Regions from separate parts of the Faecalibacterium sp. IP-3-29 genome, predicted to be linked through region 2. Evidence: riboswitches for the same ligand, from Rfam matches in the RefSeq annotation. Region 2 holds a riboswitch; the other holds the start of a gene.
The links. A riboswitch is a leader RNA that binds a small molecule or an ion and turns the genes downstream of it on or off. The one in region 2 is predicted to bind thiamine pyrophosphate.
Positions count from the first base shown of each region.

Region 1 (11,256 bases), 740 kb from region 2:
CGCTCGGCCGCGGTTGAGCGAAAATCAAGTTCGTTTCTGGCTGACCCGGTTCCGCAAGCTCGACCCGAACGTGAAAAGCCACCGGGAAACGCTTATCAATACATTCGTGAATGCTGTTTATCTCTACGATGAAAAAGTTTTGATTGCATTCAACTACAAAGACGGCACAAAAACTATCACTTTCGATGAAATCGCCGCCCAAAATGCCCCAGAGGGCAATGGTTCGGATTTAGGTTGCTTCGCTCCACCAAGAACTCCAGTATCCGAACCGGGTACTGGAGTTTCTGTTTTGTAATAACCTTCCCGGAGGCTAGGCGGGTGGATTCGAACAGCATCGACCCGCCGAACAGTCCGGCGGGGAAAAAAGCTTTTTAGATGCGCGGCTTGCGTAATCCACCCGCGCCCATAAAAGACCGTCAGCGTAGAGATACGCTGGCGGGCCTTGGCATGGAGCTGGCGGCGCGGCGCGGAAAACACTGCAAGCGTTAAATCAGATAACGGTTTCGATTGAAATCGGGGGTGTCACTGGCCCGCCTGCATGGCGAGCGGTGCACCCCTGATCTTTTTGTCGGAACAAAAAAGAAAAGCACCATACTTCCTACGAAGTACAGTGCTTTTTTGGTGGAGAATAGCGGGATCGAACCGCTGACCTCTTGCATGCCATGCAAGCGCTCTCCCAGCTGAGCTAATCCCCCACATATTCGGTTGGTGTCCTGCGACGTGAATTATTATACCAGCCGGGCGGGCGGTTGTCAACACCCAATTTGAAAAAGTTTGCAATAACAAAAAAGCCCTGCCGGGCACAGAGCCGGGCAGGGCGCGGAACAAAGTGAGGATGGGTTAGGCCTTTGCGTGCTGGCGGTCAAAGATCTGCGGAGCCACGCGGCAGAGCAGAACGGCGGCCACCATGGTCAGCAGGGTCTCGGGCAGCATGTAGCTGCCGTTGTACACCAGGCTGTAAGTCCAGGCGGACAGGCCTTCGTTCAGGTTGCCCCAGACCAGCACACCGGACAGGAAGCTGCACATAAAGCGCAGGAAGCCTGCCATAAAGGTGCCCACGGCCACGCCGACCATCCGGTTCTTGAAGGGACGGGCAAAGAACTCGGCAGTGCCCAGTGCCATAAAGGCCACCAGGTAGTCCAGCAGGACTTCACCCAGGAAATACAGGAAGGTCGGGGTCGGGGGTGCCCAGAAGCCCAGCAGCATCTGCAGGCAGCCGTTGACAAAGCCGGTGAACAGGCCCCACTTCACGCCGTGGCGGAAGGAGACCAGCACAAAAGGCAGCATGCTCAGCAGGGTAACGCTGCCGCCGTTGGGCAGGGTGAAGAACTTGATGTTGCTCAGTACGGTGCCAATGGCAATCATCAGGGCGCACTCCACAAGAATGCGGGTCTTGGAATAGGTTTTTGACATGGGAGATTCCTCTTCTCAGATAATAGTACACAAAAACAAATGCACCTGCACAAAAAGGCAGGCGCATGGGCTTCGTTTGTGAAGAGGGTGGACCTTTCCGCAAACTACCTACGCCGGCATTACCCGGATCAGGTTCGAGGGTACTCCGCTCAGGTGCGGATCTCAGCTTTTCAGCGCCCCTGTTTTTATGTCCAGCTCCCAGTATAGCGGTCAGCGCCCAAATGTCAAGCCCCGGCGGGCATATTGGCGGCCGCTGGCTCATATTTTTTAGGGAGACCGCAAACAGGGGAGGCGTGACCGGATGAACGTGGAGCCGGAGCAGCGGGCGGCGCTGCTGGGAGAGTACATTGCAGAGCACAGTGCCACGGTGCGGGCAGCCGCCCGGGCGTTCGGGTGCAGCAAATCAACGGTGCACAAGGACGTATCCACCCGCCTGCGGGCCGTGGATGCGGCCCTGTTTGCCCGGGTGCAGGCCGTGCTGGCCCGCAACAAGGCCGAGCGCCATCTGCGGGGCGGGGCGGCGACCAGACGCAAATACAAAAAGTAGGAGAGCGGTGCAGGGAGGCCTGTGCCGCTCTCCTGTTTATTTGTGCCGGAACTGCTCTAGCGCGGCCTTTTCCAGCCGGGAGACCTGCGCCTGGCTGATGCCGATCTCCCGCGCCACCTCCATCTGGGTCTCGCCCTTGAGGTAGCGCAGCTCCATGATCCGCTTTTCGCGCGGGGTCAGCCCGGCCACGGTCTGCCGGAACTCCAACCCGCTGATCCAGCTGTCCTCGCTGTCCGGGTCGCGCACCTGATCGATGACATACATGGCATCGCCGCCATCGGTGTAAAGGGGCTCTTCCAGGCTGATGGGCTCCACCACCGATTCCAGCGCCGCGTTCACCTCCCGGCGGGAAAGCCCTGCCTGCCGGGCCACCTCGTCCACGGTGGGCTCCCGGCCCAACTGCTTTTCCAGCGTCTCCCGGGCCTGCATGGCCTTGTAGGCAGCATCGCGCAGGCTGCGGCTGACCCGCAGGGCGTTGTTGTCCCGCAGGAAGCGCCGGATCTCCCCGATGATCATGGGCACGCCGTAGGTGGAAAACCGCACCGGCTGGGCCGGGTCAAAGTTGTCGATGGCTTTGATGAGCCCGATGCACCCCACCTGAAACAGGTCGTCCAGATTCTCCCCCCGCTGCGCGAACCGCTGCACCACGCTCAGGACAAGCCGCAGGTTGCCCTCGATCATGGCCTGCCGGGCGGCGGCATCGCCTGCCCGCGCCCGGGTGAGCAGCTGCCGCTTTTCCGCTTCGGAAAGCACCGGCAGCTGGGCCGTGTCCACCCCGCATAATTCCACTTTGTTGTACATCCCCCGAACCTCCGGTTACGTTGATACCGGAAGTATGGGGTAAGAGGGCGGGGAAGATACATGGGAATTGTTAGCAGCCTCGCCCTCTCAGTCATTGCTTCGCAATGCCAGCTCTCCCAAAGGGAGAGCCTTTGGCAGGGCAACCGCAAGCAGGTGCTAAAGGCTGGGGCAGTCTTGGCTCCCCCTTTGGGGGAGCTGGCGCGTTAGCGCCTGAGAGGGTGAGCCAGCTGCCGGTTACTCCCGCTCCAGCACCTCTTTCAGCTGACGGATGATCCGCTTTTCCAGCCGGGAGATGTAGCTTTGGCTGATGCCAAGGGCATCGGCGGCTTCCTTCTGGGTGTGCTCCACGCCGTCCACAAGGCCGAAGCGCAGCTCCATGATCTGCCGCTCCCGGGGGGCCAGCTGCTCCACGGAGCGCCGGAGGGTGGCGCGCTCGGCGGCCTGCTCCAATTGCAGGCCCACAAGGTTTTCGTCGCTGCCCAGCACGTCCGAGAGCAGCAGCTCGTTGCCGTCGCCGTCGGTGTTCAGGGGCTCGTCGATGCTGGCCTCCTGCCGCCGGTTGGAGCTTTTGCGCAGGTACATCAGGATCTCGTTGCCGATGCACCGGCTGGCGTAGGTGGCCAGCTTGATGTTCCGCGCGGGCGTAAAGGTGTTCACCGCCTTGATCAGCCCGATGGTGCCAATGGAGATCATGTCCTCCTGCGGCACGCCGCTGTTCTCGTACTTTTTGGCAAGATAGACCACCAGCCGCAGGTTGTGGGTGATGAGGTCATCGCGCGCGGCGGCATCCCCCGCCATCATCCGGATCAGCAGGGCCTTTTCCTGTTCCGGTGTCAGCGGCGGCGGCAGGCTGGGCCCGCCGTTGATGTAGTGGGCGGCGGAAGGGGCAAGAAGCGAGAGGAAAAGGCGGCGTAGAAGTGAAATAAGACGATGCAAGATGGTTCCTCCTTTGACGGGTAAACCCTCTCCGTCAATGCTAACGCATTGCCACCTCTCCCGAAGGGAGAGGCTTTGGCATTTTGGTAGAGTTTGAGCAAAAGTAATTAGCAGAAGTGGCCCGATTTGCCAAGGGCTCCCACTTTGGGGGAGCTGGCACGACGCTAGTCGTGACTGAGAGGGTGAGCTTGCTGAAAATGGTCCCCGGCTTCCACCCCCACCAGCACATCCCACCCATCGGGCGGCGGGGGGAGGTCGGCGAAGGCGGCATAGAACCTCTCAGTCTCGCTTTGCTCGACAGCTCCCCTGGCAGGGGAGCCAAGAGAGGCTTTGCAAACCACAAAAGCTGCCGGGACGGCCGGCAGGATACAGTGCCCGGCCACGGTGGTGCAGGGGACAAGGCGCACCCCCAGCGCCGGGACGGGCAGGGGAGCGGCCCCGGCAAAGTGCTGCTCCAGATAAGTACCCAGGGCGGGCGGCAGGCGGCTCTGCACGGCACCGAACCGCACCAGCACCACCGCCCGGCCCGAAAGCGGCTCCTGCACCGAAAAGCCGGTGTCGCAGAAGGCCCGGACATCCAGCGCTGTGTCTGCCACGGTGAGCCGGGCGGGGAACACCCGCCCGCCGCCCCGGCCCAGAAAGCGGAGCACCCCCTGCACAGCCAGCACCACCCCGCCCGCGCCCGCCAGCAGTGCCCCCGGCGAAAGGGGTAGGTAGATGCAGCCGTTGTTGGTCTGTGCCCCGGGCAGCAGCAGCGCCCCCGCCAGCAGCAGATTTCCCGCGCAGAACCACCCAACAAGCCGGGCAAAGCATCTGACCCCGGGCCGGCCGTAGGCGGCGGCCACCGTGAGGGCGGCGGTTGACACTTTATATAAGAGCGCGGCAGCGTCCGGCGCTTCCGGGGCCAGCAGAGCCAACGAGGAAGCTGCCCCCGCCGCCCCGCCCAACAGCAGCCGCCCGGCCCGGCACTCCACCCCGGCCAGCAGCCCCGCCGCCAGCAGGAACAGCAGCGTGAGCGCAAAATTTGTCAGCAGCAGGACATCGAGGTAGATCACAGTCTTGATGGGCGGCACCTTCTTTCTGGTATTGATAGGGTAACAGAAGCGTAAGAAAAAGGATGTCGGAACACGGGCTCGCCCTCTCAGGCGCTAACGCGCCAGCTCCCCCAAAGGGGGAGCCAAGACTGCCCCGGCCTTTAGCAGCTGCTTGCGGTGGTCCTGCCAAAGGCTCCCCCCTCGGGGGAGCTGGCAAAGCCGCAAGGCTTTGACTGAGAGGGTTGAGCCCCTTTGAAAAACTTTTTTCACAAATTTCCAAAAAAGGCTTGCAAAAGGGAGCGGGAAGAGTTATAATACATCTCGCAGTCAATTGTGCGCTGCGCAATTGCGTTTTGAAAGATGTGCCTCTTTAGCTCAGTCGGTTAGAGCACCTGACTGTTAATCAGGGTGTCGCCTGTTCGAGTCAGGCAAGAGGCGCCATTAGGCGGCGAGGGCAACTTCGCCGCTTGTTTTTTAACCGGATGTTGTAACCAATCTGAGACTTTTTTCACAAAATCTTCAAAATTAATGATTTCTTAAAAAATGTCCTCTTGAAGATGCTGTCAGATTGTGGTATACTACACCCAAACCTTGGAACAGTTTTTAAACGTTCTGTGGTGATTGACTCAGATCAAAGGGTAGGCGCTCCCTTCTTTTGATAGCAGCGGACTTCTGCTTTGCCCTGGTTCTCCGCAGGGCAGGGCAAAGCAGAAGGCTATGCGCTGTTAAACCGGAGTGCAAAAAGAAAACCTTTTTCATTTGTCAGACCTACAGCCAAAACAACAGCAAACTGGGGCTTGTGCAAACAGACCGGGTGTGCTAGAATAAAAGCCGTAGTTTTGAAATAGACACAGTACATTGAAAAAGAGATCGTTTGCTTTTGGTTGTCGGTCTCTTGTAAAGGAAACATCGTATGCGTTATACCTATGTGCGGCAGCACGATTCTACGGACTGCGCGGCCGCTTCGCTCGCAATGGTGTGCCTCCATTACAAAAAGGAAATCACCATCACCCGCCTGCGGGATATGATGGGAACCGACATGAAAGGCACGAACCTCGTTGGCCTGCAGAAAGCAGCCAATGAGCTGGGCTTCAGCACGGCGGCTGTCCGTGTTGACCGCGAAAACTTTTTAAGCGATTTCACACTGCCCGCGATTGCGCAGGTCATTACCGACCAGGGCCTGACCCACTTTGTGGTCATCTTCAAAAAGACGACCATCAAGGATGACGATGCCCGCCGCAAGCATGTGGTGCAGGAAGAAGAACGCAAGGCTGATGCAAGCAAAAAGTACAAATGCAAGGATTATGTCGTCATCGGCGACCCTGCAAATGAACTGAAAAAAATCAGCCTGGATGAGTTCTATAAAAACTTCACCGGCGTGCTGCTGCTGCTGAACCCCACAGCGGAGTTCAAGGGCGGCACAGGCAAGCATAAGGTGGAGGGTAAAGAGGAAGCCAAGGCAGCCCGCAACAACATGTTGAAGCGGTACATGGATCTGCTGCTTCCCCAGAAAAAGCTGTTTGCTTACGCTATTCTCAGTTCAGTGATCCTGACACTGATCGGCATCGTGTCCACCGTCTTTAATAAGGCGATCATGGACGAGGTGCTGCCTTATGGGCTGAAAAACCTGCTCATATCGCTCATTGTCGTGTTCAGCGTGGTCAACCTGACCAGCACGCTGCTTTCGACCGTGAGACAGTGGATCCTGATCTTCCTTTCCATTAAAATCGATATCCCGTTGATGCTGGGCTACTTCGAGCATGTGTACAAACTGCCGATGAAGTTCTTTGCATCCCGTAAGACCGGCGAGATCACCACCCGCTATTCCGATGCAAGCACCATCAAATCGGTGCTGACCAGCATTGCAATGAGCGTGGTCATGGACATTGTGATGGCCGTGGGTACAGGTTTTGTTCTGTTCCGGATGAACTCCTCGCTGTTCTCCATTACCCTGTTTACCACCGTTCTGAGCCTGCTGCTCGTCATCATCTTCAAGCAGCCCTATAAGCGGATCAATGAAGAGACGATGGTACAGTCGGCGGTTCTGAACAGCCAGATGATCGAGAGCCTGCGCGGCATCGAGACCATCAAGTGCAACGCCTGCGAAGAGCGCGAGCTGGAAGCCCTTGAGCGTGAATACATCAAGAGCCTGAAGATCAGCCTGCGTTCCAGCAAGATCAGCACCGGCCAGAGCCTGATCTCCAGCGTGATCATGACCGTGTTGAACATGGTCACCACCTATGTGGGCATCACGCAGGTGCTGAATGGCCAGCTGACGCTGGGCGGCTACATGGCGTTCAGCACCCTTTCGGGCTACTTTACTTCTCCGGTGAGCGAGCTCATCAGTATGCAGATGTCCATTCAGGAAGCTTCCATCTCCATGAAGCGCCTGACGGAGATCATGGATTATGAATCCGAGCAGGACGATGACCGCGAGTACACCGAGATGGAGAGCATGGAGGGCGACATTGAGTTCAAGGATGTCACCTTCCGGTATGGCAACCGCACCCCGGCACTGGACCACATCTCCTTCACCATCCCGCAGGGGAAAAAGGTGGCGCTGGTTGGTTCCTCGGGTTCCGGCAAGTCCACCATCACCAAGCTCCTGCTCAAGTATTACGAGCCGGAGAGCGGTACCATCAGCGTGAATGGCGTTGATCTGGACGAGTACAGCAATGCATCCGTCCGCCGCTGCATTTCTTATGTCCCGCAGAACGTTGAGCTGTTCAGCAAGACGATCTTCGAGAATATCCGCATCTCCCGCCCCGAGGCTACCCTCGATCAGGTACGGGAGGCGGCCAAGAAGGCCGACGCACACGAGTTCATCCGCAAGCTGCCGCTGCAGTACAACACCTATCTGGAGGAAGCTGGCAACGGCCTGTCCGGTGGTGAAAAGCAGCGCATTGCACTGGCCCGTGCGTTCCTGAAGGATTCGAGCCTTTACATCTTTGATGAATCGACCTCCAGCCTGGACTTTGGTACAGAGAATACCATCTTTGATATGATCTATAACCAGCTGGCTGACCGTTCGATGCTGATCGTGGCACATCGCCTTTCCACCATCCGAGACTGTGACCTGATCCTGGTCATGGATCACGGCCAGATCGTGGAGCGCGGTACCCATGACGAGCTGCTGGCAAAGCAGGGCAAGTATTACGAGCTCTGGAACCTGCAGCAGGGCATCTTCCGCCGTAAGAAGGAAGAGCCTGCACCCGTTGCCCCCGCGGCAGTTGTTGAAGAAGACGACGATGGCGAGGCAATGACCTATTAAGTTGCAGCCGAGTGCGCACTCGGTTACATAAATGATCTTTGGATGGATGCGCAGCCGGAAAAAGATCGCTAAAATAAGTTTTTTCATTCATTTGAAGGGAGTAATTCATTATGATGATGCCTGCAAACTACTCTGTTATCGCAGAGAACGAAATGACCTACGTCAACGGTGGCGCTAACTTCATCGACGCTATCGGCGCTGTTACCGCTCCTATCTGGACTCTGGACAACGTTAAGACCTTCAACACCAACATCGTGACTCTGGTTGGCAACACCTTCCTGCAGTCCACCATTGACCGCACCATCGGTGTCCTGTTCAGCGGCAACACCACCTGGAAGGAAGTCGGCAACATCGGCAAGAACCTGTTCGGCACCAATGTTAAGGGCAACCCGATCGAGAAGAACAACTTTGGTGACTATGCTATGAACGCTCTGGGCATTGCTGCTGCTGTCTACAACCTGGGCGTGGCTCCCACCAAGAACACCGTCAAGGAGACTGACGTTAAGTTCACTGTCTAATTAGACGTGATCTGAAATTATGAAGCGTTGAGGAAACTGCACCGCCCTACTTGTTAGCGCGGGGCAGACAACAATGCCTCGTTATGGTGTGCCAGGAGGCGTGTGCCTCCTGGCACACCTTATTTTTATGTTGCTTATCGCGTTGCGGTAGGCAATTGTGTGTGGTAGAAGATTATGTTTATCCTTACAGGAATGCTCTTTACATAGTGACACTTTATCGCTGTGTGAGTGGCTTACCGTGAGCATCCTCACCCTCTCAGGCGCTTTGCGCCAGCTCTCCCGAAGGGAGAGCCCTTGGCATAGCGCAGTGTACGGCGGGTTTCCCTTTGCGTAGTGTGAACGCAGACTTGCCCACAGTGCAGGGAGTGAATCGTTCTGTCAAAACCTCCCACTTTGGGGGAGGTGGCAGCGCGTGTGCGCTGACGGAGAGGGTGAGCCCGGTAGAGGTATAAGCTGATGAAAAAGACGACAGTTGTCAAGAATAACGACATGCTGGATGTAGCCCGAAGACTTCGGAGGGAAATGACACCACAGGAGCAACGGCTTTGGTATGTTTTCTTGCGGAAATATCCGGTAAAATTCTACAAACAGCGGATCATTGAATCGTTTATTGTGGATTTTTATTGCGCGGATGCAAGATTGGTTATTGAACTTGACGGCTCACAGCATTATACTGAACAGGGGAAAGCTTACGATGAGGAACGAAGTGCTATCCTGCATGGCTATGGCTTGAAAGTTTTACGGTTCTCTAATCGGGATGTTAACAATCATTTTGATGCTGTATGCGAGACCATTGATAGGGAAGTACAAATTCGGATATAAAAGCAGCTGTGACCCTTTTTGTCAAGAGCTCCCACTTTGGGGGAGCTGGCAAAGCCGTTAGGCTTTGACTGAGAGGGTGAGACCGCTTTGAGGAGAGTCTTTGGCAAAACGGTAAAAAAGAATCTTTTCCCCCAGACAATTGCTTATTGCAAACAAAAAAGAAACAGGTGGACATTATTATGAGAGAGATCCAAGTTGCAGAAAACAAGACCCTGAAGCTGACCAACGTTCTGGCACGCAAGATCGATGCCAGCGAGCTGGGCAACCTGGGCGTGATCCTGACCCAGATGCAGAACTTTATCAAGAGCCACAGCGCCATGCCGGTTGGCCCTGTGATCCAGTGCGTCAAGTTTACCTCCGGCCCCAACCCGGAGCCGCAGATCTATTTTATGATGCAGGTCAACCAGCTCATCCCCCGCCTGGAGCCGGGCTACGAGCAGGACGCTGTGCTGCGGGTGAAGGGCTGCCTGTACGCCCACTTCACCGGCCCCATGGACCACAGCAGCCTTGCCAGCCAGAAGCTGAACATCTATGCCTACGAGCACGAGATCGAGCTGACCGGCACCGCCTACAGCATCTACGTCAATCAGGACAGCGAAAACGGTGTCATGGACGTTTTTATGGAGACGAAGTAATATGACCACTCGCATTCAGAATCTTTCCGACCTGCAGGACCGCCGCATTATGATGGAGAAGAAGCTGCCGGCCTTTGGCTACGCGCTCATTCTTCTGGTGGCTTTCCTCATGGTGTTTCTGGTGATCTGGAGCACCCAGAACAAGCGCACCTACGTCAGCCAGTCCACTGGCTCAGTGCAGGCGGCCAACAAGACCTATATCATGTCCAGTTACTCCGGCTCCATCACCGAGCTGAACATCTCGGAGGGCAGCTATGTCACCGAGGGCGACCTCATTGCCCACATCAAGAGCACCGATCTGGACATCCAGCAGGACAGCTACCAGAAGCAGCTGGACATCTACAAAAAGCAAAAGAGCCAGTACGAGAAGCTGCTCAAGTCCATTCAGGACGACAAGAACTACTTCAGCGAGACCGACATCGATGATCAGCCCTATTACTACCAGTACGAGAGCTACAAGAGCCAGGTCAGCCAGAAGGCGTTCGACGCTTCGCCCTATCAGGCCGCCGGTTACACCGACGAGCAGATCAAGACCATGATGGAGCAGAACCAGAGCGAGGTGGAGAGCCTGTACTACTCCACCCTGCAGTCTATTTCTGCCAACCTGACCAGCGTGCAGGCCAACATTGACAACATCGAGGCCCAGCTGGATGCCCTGAACACCGGCGCAAACGATTACTACATCTACGCTCCCACTTCCGGTGTCATCCACATGGACACCCCCTACAAGGTGGGTATGGTGCTCAGCGCAGGCTCCGCTCTGGCCACCGTTGCCAGCGAGAACAGCGACCTTGAGATCGTGGCGGCTGTCACCGTCAACGACCGGCCGCTGATCAACGTGGGCGACCCCTGCAAGATCGCCATCACCGGCCTGTCGGAGTATTCCTACGGCACCCTGACCGGCACTGTTACCTCCATCGACAGTGACGTGACCACCAACACCAGCGGGTCCTACTACAAGATGACCATCAAGCCGGACAACACCTATGTCGTGAGCACCAGCGGCGACAAGGTGGATCTCTCCAACGGCATGAGCGTCACCGCCCGTGTGGAGTACGATGAACTGACTTACTTTGACTATGTGATGGAGGCCCTGGGCGTGCTGTTCCGCTAAGCGCCCGCCGATTCCACGCCCAAGAGGTACGAAAGAATGAAACTGAACCCGAAACAGCTGGCCGCCAGCGCGGCTCTGCTGGGTGTGCTGGCCTGTGCCGCCGCCCTGCCTGCGTCGGCTGCCGGCCCTGTTACCACGCCGCTGGCCCTCACGCTGCCCAAGGTG
Region 1 is NZ_CP094471.1:1,035,873-1,047,128, forward strand. It holds gene MTP40_RS04955 (recombinase family protein) at 1-295, shown strand, start outside; tRNA gene MTP40_RS04960 (tRNA-Ala) at 620-695, opposite strand; gene thiT (energy-coupled thiamine transporter ThiT) at 841-1,413, opposite strand; TPP riboswitch at 1,502-1,604, opposite strand; gene MTP40_RS04970 (sporulation transcriptional regulator SpoIIID) at 1,715-1,960, shown strand; gene sigG (RNA polymerase sporulation sigma factor SigG) at 1,997-2,761, opposite strand; gene MTP40_RS04980 (sigma-70 family RNA polymerase sigma factor) at 2,996-3,697, opposite strand; gene MTP40_RS04985 (sigma-E processing peptidase SpoIIGA) at 3,862-4,770, opposite strand; tRNA gene MTP40_RS04990 (tRNA-Asn) at 5,096-5,172, shown strand; gene MTP40_RS04995 (peptidase domain-containing ABC transporter) at 5,645-8,002, shown strand; gene MTP40_RS05000 (microbial anti-inflammatory protein) at 8,113-8,520, shown strand; gene MTP40_RS05005 (endonuclease domain-containing protein) at 8,977-9,342, shown strand; gene MTP40_RS05010 (hypothetical protein) at 9,522-9,977, shown strand; gene MTP40_RS05015 (HlyD family secretion protein) at 9,979-11,091, shown strand; gene MTP40_RS05020 (Ig-like domain-containing protein) at 11,128-11,256, shown strand, end outside.
Region 1: another riboswitch for thiamine pyrophosphate. It lies ahead of thiT (energy-coupled thiamine transporter ThiT); the one in region 2 lies ahead of thiW (energy coupling factor transporter S component ThiW).

Region 2 (19,121 bases):
GACCATCGTTGCAAAGTCACCGGCTGCTTCACTGAAAGCGTAACCGGTGGCTACGACGCTGGAGGTATCGTTGACCGCCGTACCGGCCCAGAGACCGAATGCGGCATCGGAAAGCCCGAGCCACCGGCCAAGGAGCGGGAACACAACGATCATCACCGTATCGAACAGGAAGGTGGCGGACATACCGTAGGCGATGTCCATGTCATCGGCCTCGATCACCGGTGCAATGGCGGCAATGGCAGAGCCGCCGCAGATGCCGGTTCCGGCGTTGATCAGGCTGCTGGTTTTCCAGTTGAGCCCGAGCGCTCTGCCGATCAGCGCGCCCAGCCCAAAGCAGGTGGCCAGGGTGAAGAGCATGACCGTCAGCGAAAAACGGCCCACGGTCAGCACGGTGCGGATGTTCAGGCTGGCACCCAGAAGGACGATGGCGAATTTCAGGACCTTCTTAGAGGTGAATTTGATGCCCGGCGCGGTTGTTTTGTTGGGCTGGAAAAACGCATTGATGGCCATGCCGATAAACAGGGCGATGACCGATGCGCCAATGAGACGGAGCCCGGCGCTGCTTTCCAGCGTTTCCAGCCACTTGGCGATGCAGGCGATGCCCAATGCCAGTGCGGCTCCGGGGATCAGGGCGGTGATCTTCTTTGACATTCGTTGGGTTTCCTTTCTTTTGCATGTTACGCGGAAATAAAAACAAGCGAAAACCACCGGCAGAACCGGTGGTTTATTGCTGGAGAAAAGGGCGCTCAGAACGAGCCGCCGGAGGAGCCGCCAAAGCCGTCGCTGTCCACGGAGGAGCCGCCGGAGCTGCTGCTCTCCTCGTGGGGCGGGTCGTAGACCTGCACACGGTCGGTGTGGGTGTAGTTGTCCACCTGCACCCGCAGCTTTAAGCCTGCACCGATGTAATCGTTGGCCTCGGTCTTGAGCCGGGCTGTTTTCATCTGGCTGTACAGCACGCCGCAGACGATACCGGCAATGATCATGGGCACACCGATGACGATGAGGAGCAGGATGGGCCAGCCGCTGGTATCGTTGTCAACATCCAGCGGCTCGCCGTGCTCGGCGTAGAAATCCAGTGTGTCGGCGCACATGGAGAGGTACTCGGAGGCGGCCTCGGCCCAGTCGTCGTCCGAGAGATAGGGAACAACGGCATCTTCGATCTGCTCAATGCGGTAATCGGTAAAGGCTGTCACGCCGCCGCCGTAGGTGATGGTGACATACTTGCGGGAGCCGACTGCCAGCAGGAAAAGGATGCCGCTTTGTTCAGGGCCGCTGCCCAGACCGTTGGCAAGGTAGTAATCTTTGGCGTACTGGCGCTGGTCGGCATCGCCGATGCTGTCCACTACCAGAAAATATACGTCGCAGTCGTGGCCGTCGCTGGCGGCTTCGGCGGAAGCTTCCAGCTGGCTGTAAGTATCCGCATCGAACAGGCCCATCTCGTCCCGCACCAGCGGTGCGGCGGCAAAGGCGGGGATGCTCAGGCAGAGCGCCAGCACCAGTGCGGCCAGCAGGGCGGCAAAGCGTTTCGCAGTGTGTTTCATTCTGCCACCCCCTTATAACAACAGCAGGAACGCCAGCACTGCCATCAGGGGCAGGCTGATGCCCGCAAACCACGCGGCCACCCGGCTCTTGTCCACCGGCAGGTCGCCGATGAGCCGCCCGGTCTGCCCGTTCATGGCGAACAGGAAGTCCTTGTCCTTCCACCGGGTGTGGAGCATCCAGACCGGCAGCAGGGCGTAGTGGGCGTGGGTCATATCCACGTTGATGTTCTCGGAAATGGGGTGGATCTCGCTGTAGCCGCCGGTGGTGGCGTGGAGCGCATCGGCCGTGGAGTTGTACATCCGGCGGTAGGCGCGCTCGGCGCAGGCATCGGCATCCTCGTCATACCGGTCGGCCAGATAGCCGGGCAGGTAGGCCGTGGAGAAGGGCATCAGGTCACCGTAATCAAAGGGCTCAATGGCATCCATGTGGGTGTTGGGCATCTTGCTGGAGCCATCCACCGGCACCTTGGCAAAGGCGGCCGAGCCCTCGCGGCGCACATCGTAGTGCTGGGTGGTGGTCACCATGTAATCGCCCTCGCGGTGGCTCTCGGAGTTCTGGCCCTCGTACCGGCCGCGCGCGTCGGCCTTGGCATCGTAGAGCCAGAAGGGAACATATACGCCCTGGATCTCTGCGATGTGGTTCTGGCTCTTGAACGCCTTGGGCAGGAAAGCCTTGCCCTTGTAATATCTGGTCAGCTGGGCAATGGCGGTCTTTTTGTCCAGCTTGAAGGGCAGGATGTATTCCGGCTTCAGCTTGCCGGAGAGCTTGCCGCCCAGCACTGTGGGGTTGCCGCAGTAGGGGCAGGTGGTGGCGGCGGTGGTCTCATCACAGACCAGCTCGGCCCCGCAGGTGGGGCAGGAGTAGCTGTTCAGGCCCTCCGCCTCGGCCTCGCTCCACACCGGGCTGTCCTGCCGGGGCAGGCGGGCGGCTTTTTTGGCATCGCCCTCGGCGGCAGTGTCGGCAGCGGCCTGCTTTTTGGCGTAGCGGGCCTCGATGTCCTTTACGTCGTAGGCCGAGCCGCAGTAATCGCAGACCAGCTTGCCGCTGGCACCATCGTAGTGCAGGGGGCCGGTACAGGCCGGGCACTGATAATTCGTTGTCTTTTCAGCCATGCGTCAGACCCCTCTCAGGCCCCAAAGGGCTTGCCGCACTCGGGGCAGAACTTGGGCGGGTTGGCCGGGTCGGCGGGCACAAAGCCGCAGTTGGCGCACTTGGCGGCGGGCCGGGGTCTGCCGCACTCCGAGCAGAATTTGCCGCTGTTCTTTGCACCGCAGCTGCACACCCAGACAGCCGGGGCTTCGGGCCGGGGCTTGCCGCATTCGGCACAGAACTTGCCCGTGTTGCCGGTGTGGCCGCAGCTGCAGGTCCAGCCAGCGGCCGGTGCGGCCTGAGGCTGCGCGGCGGTCTGCTGGCCGCCCATCTGGTAGAGATCCCGGGCGTTGACACCGCCCGCTGCAGCAGCCTGGTTCATCCCCATAAAGGCCATGGCGGGACCGGCGGCGGTGTTGGAGGCGGCAGCCTGCATGGCGGAGGCCTGTGCGCCAACCAGATGCGCGGCGGCGCGGGTGGGGTCCATAAAGGCCGCACTGCGCTGCAGCTCCTTGATCATCTGCTCGTCCTCTTCGCTGGCCTTGACACCGGAAACGCCCAGAGAGACGATCTCGATGCCGCGCAGCCTGCTCCACTTGGCGCTCAGCTCCTGATTCAGGGCCTCGGCCAGCTCGGCGGTGTGGCCGGGCAGGGCGGAGTAGCGGATGCCCTGCTCGCTGATCCGGGCAAAGGCGGGCTGCAGGGCGGTCATCAGCTCGGTCTTGAGCTGGCTGTCCAGCGCGTCGCGGGTGTAGGCGTTTTCCACATTGCCGCAGACATTGGTGTAAAACAGGATGGGGTTGACCACCCGGTAGCTGTATTCGCCGAAGCACCGGATGCCGATGTCGATATCGATACCGGCGCGCTGGTCCACCACCCGGAAAGGCACCGGGTTGGGGGTGCCGTACTTGTTGCCGGTGAGCTCCCGGGTATTGATATAGTAGATGCGCTGGTCGGAACCGGCCTGCCCGCCAAAGCTGAACCGCTTGCCCAGCTCGGCAAACACGCTGTCGATGTTCTTCAGCCCGTCGCTGAGCAGGGAGGGCTGGGTGCCGGTGCTGTAGGTGTACTCGCCGGGCTCAGCACAGAGGTCCACCACCTTGCCCTGCTCCACGATCAGCACGCACTGGCCGTCGGCCACGGCGATCACAGAGCCGTCCGAGATGACGTTTTCGCTGCCGTGCCGGTTGGCGGAGCGGCCATTGGTCCGTTTCTGGCCCTTGACGGCCAGCACCTCCGCAGGCAGAGCGTCACAATAAAAATATTCCTTCCACTGGTCGCCCATCACGCCGGATGCCGCGCCCATGGCTGCTTTGATGAGACCCATAACTTCAATCTCCTTTTGTGCCGGGCAGTGCCCCAAAGCGGGGAATGGCTCCCCCGGGCGCTGCGAAATTTGGGACAAGTATAACATAATCCGGGAAATTGTAAAAGCGATTTGGCAAAAAGGCGAAAGAAAAACTTATTCTTGCTTTTTTGCCCCGGCGGGTGTACAATACCCTACGAGAAACAAAACACAGGGGAGCTCGTGAGGCGGGCTGAGAGGAAGTAACCAAACTTCGACCCTTGACCTGATGCGGATAATGCCGCCGTAGGAAGTCATAGGAAAATGATTTTTTGCAGGAGGCACCGCTGTGGTGTCTCCTGTTTTTTGTTGCCGCAAGCCGCCGCAACGGGCGGCTCCGGGCTGAGGGGGAGCGCCCTGAGCCTTGAAATGACTGCGATGGGAAGCCGTGTTCCGGCGTGAGAGGAGGCCAGCAAGCCTCGACCGCTTTTTGAGAAAGAGGAGTTTCCAATGAAAAAATTCTCTGTGAAAAAGCTGGCTCTCGCTGGAATGTTCTGCGCCCTGTGCGTGGTGGGCAGTGTGTTCAGCTTCCCGATGTTCGGCAGCAAGTGCGCCCCCGTGCAGCACATGGTCAATGTGCTCTGCGCCGTGCTGCTGGGCCCCTGGTGGGGCGTGGGCGTGGCCTTTGTGGCCTCGCTGCTCCGCAATATCCTGGGTCTGGGCAGCCTGATGGCCTTCCCGGGCAGCATGTTTGGTGCCCTGCTCTGCGGCCTGGTCTACGCAAAGACCAAAAACCTGATCGCCACCCTGGTGGGCGAGGTGTTCGGCACCAGCATTCTGGGCGGCCTGTGCGCTTACCCGGTGGCCATCTGCCTGATGGGCAAGAGCGCCGGTGACATCGCGTTCTACGCCTACATCGTGCCCTTCCTCATCTCCACCGCTGTGGGTGCGGTCATTGCGGGCGTGCTGGTGTACAGCCTACAGCACTCCGGTGCCCTGCGCTCCATGCAGAGCAGCCTTTCCTGACGGGGGTGCGTCATGTTTGCAGAGCAGTTTGCCAATGTCCGCACCAAAAGCCCCCTGATTCATAATATCACCAACTACGTCACCGTGAACGACTGCGCCAACATGGTGCTGGCCTGCGGTGCTTCGCCCATTATGGCCGACGATGCTGCAGAGGTAGAGGATATCACCACCATCTGCGGCGGGCTGAACATCAACATCGGCACCCTGAACAGCCGCACCATTGAATCCATGCTCAGGGCAGGCAAAAAGGCCAATGCACTGGGCCACCCCGTGGTGCTGGACCCTGTGGGCGCGGGCGCTTCCGCCCTGCGCACCGAGACGGCCTACCGCCTGCTGGACGAGGTGCGGTTCACGGTCATCCGGGGCAATATCTCCGAGGTAAAGACGCTGGCTTCCGGCGCGGGCACCACCAAGGGCGTGGATGCCGATGTGGCCGACAAGGTCACCGAGGAAAATCTGGACGGCGCGGTGGCCTTTGCCAAGGCATTTGCCGCAAAGACCGGTGCCGTTGTGGCCATCACCGGTGCCATTGACATCGTGGCCGATGGGGCAAAAGCCTACTGCATCCGCAACGGCCACCCAATGATGAGTGCCATCACCGGCACGGGCTGCCAGCTCTCTGCCCTGACGGCGGCCTTTCTCACTGCCAACCCCGGCCAGCCGCTGGAGGCTGCGGCTGCCGCCGTCTGCGCCATGGGCCTTGCGGGCGAGATCGCCCATGCACGGCTGACCCCGCTGGACGGCAACGCCACCTACCGCAATTACATCATTGATGCCATTTATCATATGACTCCGGCTCAGCTGGAAGAGGGTGCCAAGTATGAAGTGCGCTGAAGAATATATGCGGCTCTACGCCGTCACCGACCGTGCCTGGGTGGGCGGTCAGACCCTCTATCAGCAGGTGGAGAGCGCCCTGAAGGGCGGTGTGACCTGCGTTCAGCTGCGGGAAAAGGAGCTGGACGAGGAAGCCTTCCTGAAGGAGGCATTTGAGCTCCACGACCTGTGCAAAAAGTACAACGTGCCCTTTTTCATCAACGATAACGTGGACATTGCCATCCGCTGCCACGCCGAGGGCATCCATGTGGGGCAGGAAGATATGGCCGCTGCTCAGGTGCGCCAGCGCGTGGGCGATGAGATGATGATCGGCGTATCCGTCCACAGCGTGGAGGAGGCCCTGGAGGCCGTCCGGCACGGTGCCGACTGTCTGGGCGTGGGTGCAGCCTTCTCTACCCACACCAAGGCAGACGTGGACGTTCTGCCCGAGGGCATGATGAAAGCCATCTGCGATGCCGTGGACATCCCCGTTGTGGCCATCGGCGGCATCCACAAGGAGAACCTGCTCCGGCTCAAGGGCACCGGCGTGAACGGTGTGGCCCTTGTCAGTGCGATCTTCGGCGCGGAGGACATCGAGGCCGAGTGCAGGGAGCTGAAGGCACTGGCGGAGCAGCTGTAAGGCGGCTCGCCCTCTCAGTCATCGCTGGCGCGATGCCAGATCCCCCAAAGGGGGAGCCAATTGCGCACAGAGGAAAGGCTGCGCAAAAACCTATTTCCGGTACGTTCAGCGCGCAAAGCGCTGTTCAAGATAAAAGAAACATTTGGAGGAAAGTACCATGCAGAACTACACCACACAGATGGACGCTGCCCGCAAGGGCATCGTCACGCCGGAAATGGAGATCGTGGCCAAAAAGGAATACCGCACCACGGAGGAGATCCGTCAGCTGGTGGCTGAGGGCAAGGTGGCCATTCCCGCCAACAAGCACCACACCTGCCTGAACCCCGAGGGCATCGGCTCCATGCTGCGCACCAAGATCAACGTGAACCTGGGCGTTTCCCGCGACTGCAAGGATTACAACGTGGAGATGGAAAAGGTGATGAGCGCTGTCAATATGGGCGCGGAAGCCATCATGGACCTGTCCAGCCACGGCAACACCCAGCCCTTCCGCCAGAAGCTGACCCACGAGTGCCCCGTGATGATCGGCACTGTGCCCGTGTACGATTCCGTCATCCACTATCAGCGCGACCTTGCCACCCTGACCGCGCAGGACTTCATCGACGTGGTGCGCCTGCACGCTGAGGACGGCGTGGACTTTGTCACCCTGCACTGCGGCATCACCCGCAAGACCATTGACCAGATCCGCACCCACAAGCGGAAGATGAACATTGTCAGCCGCGGCGGCTCTCTGGTGTTCGCCTGGATGAGCATGACCGGCAACGAGAACCCCTTCTACGAGCACTTTGACGAGATCTGTGAGATCTGCGCCGAGCACGACGTGACCATCTCGCTGGGTGATGCCTGCCGCCCCGGCTGCCTGGCCGATGCCACCGATGTCTGCCAGATCGAAGAGCTGGTGCGTCTGGGCGAGCTGACCAAGCGCGCCTGGGCACACAACGTGCAGGTCATGGTGGAGGGCCCGGGCCATGTGCCCCTGAATCAGGTGGCCGCCAACATGGAGGTGCAGAAGAGCATCTGCATGGGCGCTCCCTTCTATGTGCTGGGACCCCTCGTCACCGACATTGCCCCCGGTTATGACCACATCACGGCTGCCATCGGCGGTGCCGTTGCCGCCATGAGCGGTGCAGCCTTCCTGTGCTATGTCACCCCCGCCGAGCATCTGGCTCTGCCCAACGTGGACGATGTGAAGCAGGGCATCGTGGCCTCCAAGATCGCCGCCCATGCGGCCGATATCGCCAAGGGCATCCCCCATGCCCGGGATATCGACGACAAGATGGGCGATGCCCGCCGCGTGCTGGACTGGGATGCCCAGTTCGCCTGCGCTCTCGACCCCGAGACCGCCAAGGCCATCCGGGATGCCCGCCTGCCTGAGGATGACCACAGCGACACCTGCTCCATGTGCGGCAAGTTCTGCGCCGTCCGCAGCATGAACAAGGCGCTGGCCGGGGAATACATCGACATCCTGTAACACAGCGTTTTCTTCCTTCTCAGCCGTCCGGTTTTGCTCGCCGGGCGGCTTTTTTGCTTGTCCCTGGGCGGGGAACGGGTTTCCTGCTTTACAGAAAAGGGAAAGCATTGTAAAATAGATGGGTAAGTAATAAAATATCCGGCGGGAAGCCCCTGCCTGAGAACGAGGAATAAAATTCATGGCAAGATCGAATATCCGGGTGCTGGCTCTGGACTTGGACGGCACCCTGACCAATGACGAAAAGATCGTTACCCCTCGCACCCGCGCGGCGCTGGATGCCGCCGCACAGGGTGTGACCATCGTGCTGGCCTCCGGCCGCCCCACGGCGGGCATTCTGCCGCTGGCAAAGGCGCTGGGGCTGGACAAAAAGGGCGGCTGTGTGCTGGCCTACAACGGCGGCAAGATCGTGGACTGCGTGACCGGCGAGGCCCTGTATCAGGTGCAGCTGGGGGCGGAGTTCGTCCCGGAGCTCTGCGAATTTGCAGCCCGGCAGGATGTGGCCATCCTGACCTATAACAGCGAGGGCATCGTGTGTGAGCGGGATCAGGACGTGTGGGCAAACAAGGAGTGCTTTACCACAAAGCTGCCGATGATCCATGTGGATGATCTGGCCTCCTATGTGGACTATCCGATCTGCAAAATGCTCATCACTCTTGACCCTGCCCGGCGGGATGCTGTCTGCGCCGCCGGAAAGGAGCAGTTTGCGGGCCGGATCGACCTGTACCCCTCCAGCCCCTTCTTCATCGAGGCCGTGCCGCTGGGCGTGGCAAAGGACAGGAGCCTTGCCGCTCTGCTGGAGCGGATGGGCCTGACCCGGGAGAACCTGATGGCCTGCGGCGACGGCCTGAACGACCGCTCCATGATCTCCTATGCCGGGGTGGGCGTTGCCATGCAGAATGCCGAGGATGCCGTCAAGGCTGTGGCCGATTACGTCACCGCCGCCGACAACAACCACGACGGCGTGGCCGAGGCCATCGAAAAATTTATCCTGAACTGAGAGGAACACAAACAACAATGCCACGCAATCTGGTTTTATTTGATCTGGAATGGAACATCGGCTATAAGCCGTACATCTTTAATTATCATGGCGTGCAGCAGACCTTCCGGGGCGAGATCATCGAGATCGGCGCAGTGAAGATCGACGAGGATGCCAACGTGCTGGATACCTTCTCCATCCACCTGCGTCCCCGCATTTTCCGCACCCTGCAGCACCACATCGCCAAGGTGACGGGCCTGACCCAGGCCGACCTGGACCGGGGCGAGCCCATCGTGCAGGGCCTGCGCCGCTTTATGCAGTGGTGCGGCCCGGATGCCGAGTTTGCCGAGTGGGGCATGGATGACGTGCCGGTGCTCAAGCAGAACCTTTTCCTCTGCAATCTGGACGAGAGCCGCCCCACCCAGTGGTATGATCTGCAGCAGATCTTCCTGCGGGAGCACCCCCGCAAGGAGGGCGAGGGCATGACGCTGGAAAGCGTTGTGACCCGGATGGGCATCCCGATGGAGCGCCCGTTCCACGATGCCCTGTCCGATACCCTTTACACCGCCGATGTCTGCCGTAAGCTTGACCTGCGGGCGGGTCTGGCGGCCTACCCCACCGAGGAGGAATCTCTGCGGGCAAGTCTCTGCCCCGCCCCCGGCGATTACCGGGACTTCCGGGTGTTCCGCGGCTATGTGGAGCAGTCCACCTGGCGCAGCGACCCAAAGATCATCACTGCCAGCTGCCCGGTGTGCGGCGGGGATCTGCAGCCGGATGATATCTGGCTGAAAAAGGGCAACAGCGGCTGGTATACTCTGTCTGTCTGCCCTGCCTGCGCCGGTACCGGCAATGAGGTTGGAAAGGGCGTATTCCAGCGCTATAAGCTGGCCCGGCGGGACGGCCTGCACTGGAGCTTTGCCCGCTGCGTCCAGATCCCGGACGAAGCCGGGCTTGCCCGCTGGGAACGGATGCGCGCCCAGCAGATCGAGCGGATGCAGGCCCGGGCCGAAAAGGCCGCCGCTGAAGCCGCCGGAAAAGCATAAAAATCCCCGCCCTGTGCAGGAAAGGCCCCCGCAGTCTCGTAGTATAGGTGATAGGACAAAAAAAGCTCGTATTTTGTTCACGGGCGTGTCATAGAAACCGGATATACTAAAGAAAAATGAGAGGGAAGGAACACGCGGGATGGAAATGACGATGATAGGCTGGCTCCACCAGCTGGGAACGCTGGAATTCTGGGAGGCCCTGCTGGAAGGCTTTGGCGACCTTGGCCCCATTGCGCCCGTGATCCTTGCGATGGTGGAATCCTTTTTTCCACCGCTGCCGCTCATCGCCATTGTGGCGCTGAATGTTGCGGCCCACGGCGGGCTTCTGGGCTTTGTGTACAGCTGGGCCGGGGTGATGCTGGGCGGCACTGTGATGTTCCTGCTCTGGCGGCGTGTCGTCAAGCGTTTTTTCTGGAAATTTGCCCGCCGCTCGGCCAAGCTGCAAAAGGCGGAGCAATGGGTCAGCCGGTTCGACACAGCGTCCCTGTTCATGCTGTCGCTCCTGCCCTTTACGCCCTCGTCCTTTATGCACTTTGCCTTTGGCATCTCTGATTTTGACGAGAAGCGCTACCTTGTCACCATGCTGCTGGGCAAGGGCGTGATGGTGGCCATGATGGCCCTTTTCGGGCAGTCGCTGGTGTCTGCCATGAAGAACCCGTTCTACCTCGTGCTTGCCATCGCCATCTGGGCGGGAATGTACTTTGCCAGCAAGCACTTCTGTAAAAAGCACGAGATCGATTGAATCGGCGCAGAGCTGCCGCTGAAATGCCAGCGCCTGCGTTCTGCTTGACTTCTCCCCCCGGCCCGGCTATAATACAGATGTATCAGGAAAAATGCGTTTACCCGGGCAGAGTAGCGCAAAGGTGAGCTGGACAGAGAGAACGGGCCGTTGGCTGGGAGCCTGTTTGCAGCAGCGTGTGTGAAGTGCGCCCGGGCAGCACGCCGCGGGAAACCTGCTGGGGAGTATCGCAGCGCGGCAGCCGCCGTTATCGGCTTTGAGCGACAAACAGAAGTGGAACCGCGATTTTGAAAACCGCCTTCGAAGTGATATGCGATATCATATTGCTTTGAGGGCTTTTGTTTTTTCAGGCAGATTCGCAGGAGCTGCCCTCTTTGCCAAGGGCTCCCCTATTAGGGGAGCTGGCGAGTGAAGCGAGACTGAGAGGTTCTGCTGCGGCTTTTGTTTGCCCTACAAGAAGGAGAGTTCTTATGCAGATTTTCAACACCCTGACCCGCCAGAAGGAAGAGTTTGTGCCGCAGGTGCCCGGCGAATACCGCATCTATGTCTGCGGCCCCACCGTTTACAACTATATCCACATCGGCAATGCCCGCCCGCTGATCGTGTTCGATACCCTGCGCCGCTATCTGGAATACCGCGGCAACAAGGTCATCTATGTCTCCAACATCACCGATATTGATGACAAGCTCATCAAGAAGGGCCAGGAGGAGGGCACCTCCATGAAGGAAGTGGCCCAGCGCTTTGAGGCCGAGTACCTCAAGGATGCCGCCGGTCTGAACTGCAAAAAGCCCACCGTCCAGCCCCGTGCAACGGAGCACATCCAGCAGATCCTGGACATCGTCAAGGACCTGATCGATTCCGGCCACGCCTATGTCGCCAAGAACGGGGATGTCTACTTCCGCGTCAAGAGCGACCCGGAATACGGCAAGCTGAGCCACCTCAAGCTGGACGATCTGGAGAGCGGCAACCGCGAGCTGCGCAGCCAGATGGAGGATGACCTGAAGGAAGACCCCGCCGACTTTGCCGTCTGGAAGGCTGCCAAGCCCGGCGAGCCCGCCTGGGAAAGCCCCTATGGTATGGGCCGCCCCGGCTGGCATATCGAGTGCAGCGCCATGAGCCGCACCCATCTGGGCAAGACCATCGACCTGCACTGCGGCGGTCAGGATCTGATCTTCCCCCACCACGAGAACGAGATCGCCCAGAGCGAGTGCGCCAACGGCTGCGAGTTTGCCCACTACTGGATGCACAACGGCTTCATCAACGTGGATAACCAGAAGATGTCCAAGAGCCTGCACAACTTCTTCACCGTCCGCGATGTGGCAGACCTCTACGGTTACGAGCCCATCCGCTACTTTATGCTGACCGCAGGCTACCGGATGCCCCTGAACTACACCGTGGACCTCATCGAGAGCTGCAAGAACAGCCTGGAGCGCCTTTACACCTGCCGCGAGAACCTCGATTTTGCCCTGAGCAAGACCGCGTTCGGCACCGATGAGACCCTGACCACCAAGGCAGACGAGGCCCGCGCCAAGTTCTGCAAGGCCATGGACGATGACCTGAACACCCCCGATGCGCTGGCTGCCGTGTTCGATCTGGTCAAGGAGATCAACACCCTGTCCGCTGCCTCCTCCAAGGCTGCGCTGGAGGCTGCCGCCAAGGCGTTCGATGAGATCACCGGTGTGCTGGGCCTGATGTACAACCGCAAGAAGGACGAGGTGCCCGCTGAGGTGACGGAGCTGGTGGAAAAGCGTGCCGCCGCCAAGAAGGCCAAGGACTGGGCCGCTGCGGATGCCATCCGTGCGCAGCTCACCGAGATGGGCTGGGCTGTCAAAGATACCGCCCAGGGCCCGCAACTGAGCAAAATTTAACTTGAATCCCGTTATTGACCTGTACGGTACAATGCGGTAAAATGAGGGTGCGGGAACACTGTGCTGTGTGTTCCACGCACCCTTATTTTTGCATGATACAAGAACCTATATAAAAGGAGGTCTTTGGCTGATGAAAATCAAACGGCTGATCTCATTGCTGCTGGCGGCAGTGTTCGCCCTGAGTGCGGCGGCCACACCGGCGCTGGCGGCTTCGGCGGGCAGCGCACTGCCTGACCTGACCACCGCAGGCGTGGGTGAGACCAACAGCGTTGTCTCGATCCGCCTGACCGCAGACGGGGATCTGACCTATGGCTCCCCCTTTACCCTGAGCGTCCAGACCACCCCGGCAGATACCCAGTATATCGGCGTGGTGATGGGCACCAGCGGCGAAGCGCAGGGCTATGTGACCCTGATCCTTTCGGGCAAGATCCGCACCCTGCTCAAGATGATCCCCCTGCCGAAAAAGATGTCGGCGAACCCTGAGCAGGAAGAGGAGTTCAACATCTACGCCTACATTAAGCAGCTGATCGACGGCAACGACGTGAGCGTGCTGCTGCGGGTGGCTGATGAAGTGGTCTCTGTGATGGATGTCCTGAAATTCTACATCCCCACGCTGAAGGATGTCTCCACCGGCATGAAGCTGGCGCTGGAGCTCATCCGCAAATATCTGCCCGAGGGCGTGTTCAGCCGCATCTATCTGGACGAGCAGCCCACGGAAGCCGGCAGCTATGTGGGCGGTGCTGTGGCGCTGGAATCCGGTGATGTGAACACCGCCGGTATGGCGTTCTTCCGCATCAAGCCCAAGAGTGCAGGGGTGCGTGTCTACTGGGCACAGGAGCTCCCCGCCAGCATGACTGCGGCAGAGGCCCAGAACTACAACGTTGCCGCAGTGGTCGAAAGCGACGGTCAGGTGGTCGAGGGCGGCAAGGTGACCTACACCTATAAAAAGAAGAGCGGTCTCTTCGATTTCCTGGGCACGACCCAGAGCGGATTCCCCACCGAGCCCGGCGAGTATGTCCAGACGGCCAAGGCCGCCGGAAACTACTCCAGCAGCGAGATCAGCCGGACCATCGTGATCCGATAACTGAATCAGCAAAAAACCTCCCTGCCACGCCGGCAGGGAGGTTTTTTTGTTTGTTCTTACATCCTTATTGGCGCTTACATCCGGAACCGCCAGCCCCAGCCGCCGCCACAGCAGCAGTTGCACAGCAGGTTGAGCAGGATCATGCTCCAGCACCAGCGCATCAGGCCGCCGGGCTGGGCGTAGGTGGTCTGGGTGCGGTAGGTGCGGCCCGGGTCCTGCAGATTGCGCAGGTTCATCTGGTACTCGGTGTTGCCAGGCTCCATCTGGGCGGCGCGGCGGGCATCCTGCAGGGCATCGATGCTGTTGCCCAGGCCCTGATTGGCCAGCGAGGAGAGATAGTACCACCGGGCGGTGCGCACGGTGATGCCGTCCAGCACGCGGCGGGCCTCGGGGTAGCGCTGGTTGACGATGAAGTTGCGTGCGGCCTGCATCTCAGGCGTGTCTGCACCGTTGTAGCCGGGGCCGCGCTGCTGCTGATAATTGCCGCCAAAGCCGAATCCGAACCCGAAGGGGTCATAACCGAAGCCGAAGTCTCCGAAATCCCCGTTGGAGTAACCGTTCTGCTGGTACCCCTGCTGATAGCCGCCGTAGGAGGGGCCGCTCTGCTGGCCGTAGCCGCCGCCGTAGCCGCCGCCCATCTGGGGGCCGGTCTCGCCCTTGGTGATGGCATCGTATGCCGCCTGCACCTCCTTGAAGTGCTCTTCGGCGGTGGGGTCGTTGGGGTTCAGGTCAGGGTGCCAGCGCTTGCACTTGGCACGGTAAGCCTTTTTGATCTCGTCTTCACTGGCACCGCGCTGGATGCCCAGAACCTCATAGGGGTCTCTCATCGGTCTACTTCCTCACGTCTCTATTACCATCTGTGCGGCCATTGTGCCGCACAAGCAATCTCTAGTGTACAGGACTGGAACGGAAAAATCAAGGAAAACCGCCGGGATCAGGCGGTTTTGTCCTTCTTTTTTGCGTTTTTGCAGTGATATTTGAGCCACACGCCCGAATACAGGATGTTGCGCAGAAGGTCAACGTCCTCCACACAGGGCAGGCGCTCAAAGCTGCGGGCGCAATTGGCCAGCAGCAGCTCAAAGATCTCCCGCATCTCTTCCTCGTACCCGGGTTCTCTGCTCAGGGTACGCAGGGGATTGTATGCGCCCTTGCGCTCATCCCGGGCCAGGTCGTCATAGGCATCCAGCAGGTAGATATACTTGCCCAGGTTGAAGCCGATGCTGCGCAGTTCCGGGGACCAGTGGTCCTGCCTGTAATCGAACAGCTCGGCCATCAGTTCCCCAAAGCAACCGGAAACGGCATCCAGATCCTCGCTGCCCTCGGCTTCGTACCGGGCCAGCCGATCCAGACAGGTGCGGATGGCGCTGCACTGGCGGGGCCAGCGGGCGGCGGCCTGCTGCGTGGGGGCAGCAAGCATCTTTTCAAAGCCCAGGCCCAGCAGGCTGTGGTCATCGTTCCACTTGTCCTGCGCGTTGTAGTAGTGCAGGGCCACGCTCAGGTCTGCACAGTAATCGGTGGGGCCGCTGGAACGCCACTCCACCTTCCGGATGGGGTGGATGGGGCAGTGGTCACAGCCTGTCGCACAGGCGCTTTCGCCCTCGTACAGGCTGCACAGCAGCAGATCCAGAAAGGTCAGGTCATAGCTCAGGGTCAGCCGCCCCCGGGTGCCGTGCAGCGCGCCGATGCGGCGGCAGAGCCCGCAGTAGGCCGCGCGGTACCGCGCCTGTGCCTCCGGGCTGAGCGCGGCCTGATTCGGGATAACATATCCGAACATGGCTCAGCTCTTCTTGATGAACTGGGTGCCGCAGCGGGGGCAGGAGATCTGGATGCGGCCGCGGCCGCGGGGCACGCGCAGCTTCTGGCGGCACTGGGGGCAGCGGTAGTAGTGATAGACCTTGCGGTTGGCCCACTGCTCCTTCCAGCCCTTGAACTTGTTGTCCACCCGGTCCTTCAGGGTGTAGAACTTGTAGTTCTCCTCGGTGCGCTTGGAGATGTTCCGGCTGAAGGTGCGATAGTAGCAGAAGATCAGCAGGGCCGCGCCCAGATAGGTGAACAGGCTGACCCGGCTGATGATGGCGATGAGGAGCAGCACCAGCGAGGCAATGCTCAGGAATTGGTTCAGGCCATCGGTGCCATAGCGGCCGATCATAAACTGACGAAGTTTCTCTCTCATAGATTTCCGGTCCTTTGTCCTCAAGAATAACCCTCTCAGCCACGCAGACGCATGGACAGAGAGGGCGTTTGATTGTTCACAACAATAGAATATCAGCCAACCATGATAAAACTTTGAACAGATTGCAAATCTACCATGAAAGGACGAAATTTAATTGGCATTCTCTGCACCGGAGCGCTTGCGCACGGTCAGGGCGGCCTCCACATCCAGCGCGCCCTCCATCCGGCAGTGCAGCACGGCACGGCCTGCTTCACCGGTGGTGGCAAGATAGGTGCCCGCCATGCCGCCCCGCAGGGGGACGATGGCCGGGCCCAGGATCTTTACCGGGCCTTCCACGCTGAGCTGAACGGCCTCGCCGCAGTAGGGCAGCAGGTTGCCGTTCTGGTCAATGGCCCGCAGGCTGACCGCCGCGCAGTCCCAGGTGGGGCCGTCGGTCAGGATGGGGTTGTGCACCACGCATTCCAGCCGCACCGACTGCACCGGCTCCTTGACCACGGTGCGGACGGTACGCCCGTGCCAGACTGCCTCAAACCGGTAGACGCTGGACGGCCCGCCCAGCACGCCGATGTATTTGTAGTACATCCGGAGCAGGTCGTTTGCGCTCAACCGCAGGGAGAGCATCCGCGCCCGGGAGAGGGGCGAAAGGTTCAGCGCGTCCCGGCGCATCTCGTTGAGGATGGCCGCCACCTGCGGGGCCGTGCTCTGGTCAAGGCCCTCATACTTTTCCAGCAGGGAGCCGACGAAATCCTGGATCTCGATGGGCGGGTGGGGCAGGGCGGCAAAGCGGCCCCGGCGGTCGGGGGTGAACTCGGCAATGAAATCGTTGCCCCGGTAGAGGCGGACGCTCTCGGCGTTGGTGAACACCCAGCAGGCCCCGGCAAAGCCGCCGGGGTGGTCGCCCAGTGCCATGCTGGAAGAGACCTCGAACACCACGTCCGAAGGGGAGCGGGGCGTTTTCTGGCTGGCGTAGACGGCGGCGGAGAGCTTCGGGTTGCGGAACAGATCTGTCACGCCGTGGTAGCAGATGCGGTCGCCGCTGCCGAACTCGCGGTGGGTGTTGTAATCGGCCATGCACCAGCCAAGGGCACCGGCCACGCCCTGCTGGGCAATGGCATCGTTGAGGACGGCGGCGTGGCGCAGAGCCTGTGCCAGCCGGTGCGGCTCGTCGTCAAAGGCTTTGGCCGGGAACTGCTGGCCCCCGAACTCGCTGATGAGGTAACCCTTGCGCAGGTCAGGCGTAACGGCAGACCGAGGCTCGCAGCCCGGGCCGCGGCCGGAGTAGGAGTAATCGTTGTAGGCGTAAACATCCTCGAGCAGCTGGCTCTTGCGGGCGATCCGCACGCCGCCGGTGGGGCGGGTGGGGTCCAGCCGATGGACGGCTTCGTTGGTGCGCTTGTAAAAGGCCTCGTTGTCGGAACTGCCGTTCACCCGCACGCCCCACAGGAACACGCTGGGGTGGTTGCGGCACTGGCAGACCATCTCGCGGCAGTTCTGCAATGCCTGAGCCTGCCAGGCGTCATCCCCGATGTGCTGCCAGCCGGGCATCTCCACGAACACCAGCAGGCCCAGCTCATCGCAGGCATCCAGAAAAGCCGGGCTCTGGGGGTAGTGGCTGGTGCGCACTGCATTGCAGCCCAGCTGCTTTTTCAACAATTGGGCATCCAGCTGTTGAATGCTGTCCGGCATGGCATAGCCCTGATAGGCGTAGCTCTGATGACGGTTCAGGCCCCGCAGCTCCACCCGCTGGCCGTTCAGATAAAAGCCCCCGGCCACGAACTGGATGGTGCGGAAGCCGAACCGGGTGCTCTTTTCGTCCAGCACCCGGTCGGGCAGGCCGCTGGTGCCGGGCCGGATGAGCCGGACGGTCAGGGTATAGAGGAAGGGGTGCTCCACGCTCCAGGGATGCACGCCGTTCAGGGTGCCCACAATGGGCAGGCTGAGTTCACCGCTGTACAGGGCTCTGCTCCCGGCGGGGCTGCGGATCTCGGCCTGCAGGGTGCAGCCGATGGTTTCGCCCACTGTGGAGGAATAGATGCGGAAATCGCCCTCGGCCTGCGCCTCGATGAAGATGTCGCGCAGGTAGGCGGGCTCCTTCACGTCCAGACTGACGGCCCGGTAGATGCCGCCGTAGGTCAGAAAATCGATCTGCCCGCCGAAGGGAGGAATGTTCAGGTCCTCCCGGCTGTCGCACCGGACAGCCACCACATTTTTTTGGCCCAGCAGCAGCGATTCGGTCAGGTCCACAGTAAAGGCGGTGTAGCCGCACCCGTGGTGGAACACCCGCCGCCCGTTGCAGAACACGGTGGCATCGTGGGCCACGGCTCCAAAGGTCAGCAGTACCGTGCGGCCCTGCCACTCTTTGGGCGCAAAAAACTCCCGCCGGTAGCCGGACACCCGCTGGTATTCGTTCTCGTTGCAATAGTTGTAGGGCAGCGTTTTGACCGTGTGGGGCAAGCGCACCGGCTCCAGCTCCACCCCGGTGCATTCGGGGCGGACGATGGCGGGATCAAAGGTGGGGGCAAACAGCCAGCCGTCGTTCCAATCGTAGTGTTCCATAGCCTGTCTCCATCGCTCTGCACAAAATAATTCTTACCCTTATGCTACCACAAAGTTGTGAACGAAAAAAGCACTCCGTCCCTTATTTTTTCCGTTTTTGCAGAAAAAGCTGTTAAAATCAAAAACGCCCCCGCCGGCAAGGGCAGAGGCGCAAGGGAAATATCAGAATCTGGGAAGGTCGTAGGCACGCATGGCGGGGTGCTTGTGGGAAATCTGCTCTTCCGTAGAAACTACGCTGGTGCCAAACTTACAGGATTGACATTGATAAATTTCAACATGAGTGCGATTCTCGACCGAATCATTATATCGGGGGTCGCGTCCCTGACAAGGAATAAAATTGACTGTATACCAGGAAGCATAATACTCATCCACACAAATCATATCGCTCTGTCCGCAATATTCACAGACGAGGACCGCAGGTTCGGCAGTTGTTGCAGCATTTGTGGAACGAACCTGAGACGCTGCGAATGTGGGAAGAGCACATAGACTTGCCAGAAGAAAAGCGGCGAAAAATGCGGAAAGAATCTTTTTCATGGTAAACGCCTCCTTTTTGAGAAAGTATGGGGGTGAACTTCTCTGATCTCATCTTCATTATAGCATGGATCGCAGAAAGAGAAAATTGTGAGAGGAACAGAAAAAAGAGAGCTCCTTTTATGCGGATTGACGACAAAAAAACGCTCCCGCCGGAAAGGCGGGAGCAGAATGCAAGGATTATAAAGTACTATAAGTGAATAAGCAAAAGCTAATTACCAGCCGTGTTCATGCTCAACCTTCGTTTCACGGACAGCGTCGCCAAAGCCGCTTCCACAATGATCACAG
Region 2 is NZ_CP094471.1:295,879-314,999, forward strand. It holds gene MTP40_RS01320 (YeiH family protein) at 1-651, opposite strand, end outside; gene MTP40_RS01325 (TPM domain-containing protein) at 747-1,541, opposite strand; gene MTP40_RS01330 (Trm112 family protein) at 1,554-2,654, opposite strand; gene MTP40_RS01335 (SPFH domain-containing protein) at 2,669-3,958, opposite strand; TPP riboswitch at 4,140-4,246, shown strand; gene thiW (energy coupling factor transporter S component ThiW) at 4,427-4,942, shown strand; gene thiM (hydroxyethylthiazole kinase) at 4,955-5,776, shown strand; gene thiE (thiamine phosphate synthase) at 5,763-6,395, shown strand; gene thiC (phosphomethylpyrimidine synthase ThiC) at 6,553-7,863, shown strand; gene MTP40_RS01360 (Cof-type HAD-IIB family hydrolase) at 8,042-8,860, shown strand; gene MTP40_RS01365 (3'-5' exonuclease) at 8,878-9,882, shown strand; gene MTP40_RS01370 (TVP38/TMEM64 family protein) at 10,022-10,624, shown strand; gene cysS (cysteine--tRNA ligase) at 11,092-12,489, shown strand; gene MTP40_RS01380 (hypothetical protein) at 12,620-13,573, shown strand; gene MTP40_RS01385 (J domain-containing protein) at 13,648-14,400, opposite strand; gene MTP40_RS01390 (DUF5685 family protein) at 14,508-15,347, opposite strand; gene MTP40_RS01395 (hypothetical protein) at 15,351-15,746, opposite strand; gene MTP40_RS01400 (glycoside hydrolase family 2 protein) at 15,897-18,302, opposite strand; gene MTP40_RS01405 (hypothetical protein) at 18,465-18,836, opposite strand; gene MTP40_RS01410 (hypothetical protein) at 19,049-19,121, opposite strand, start outside.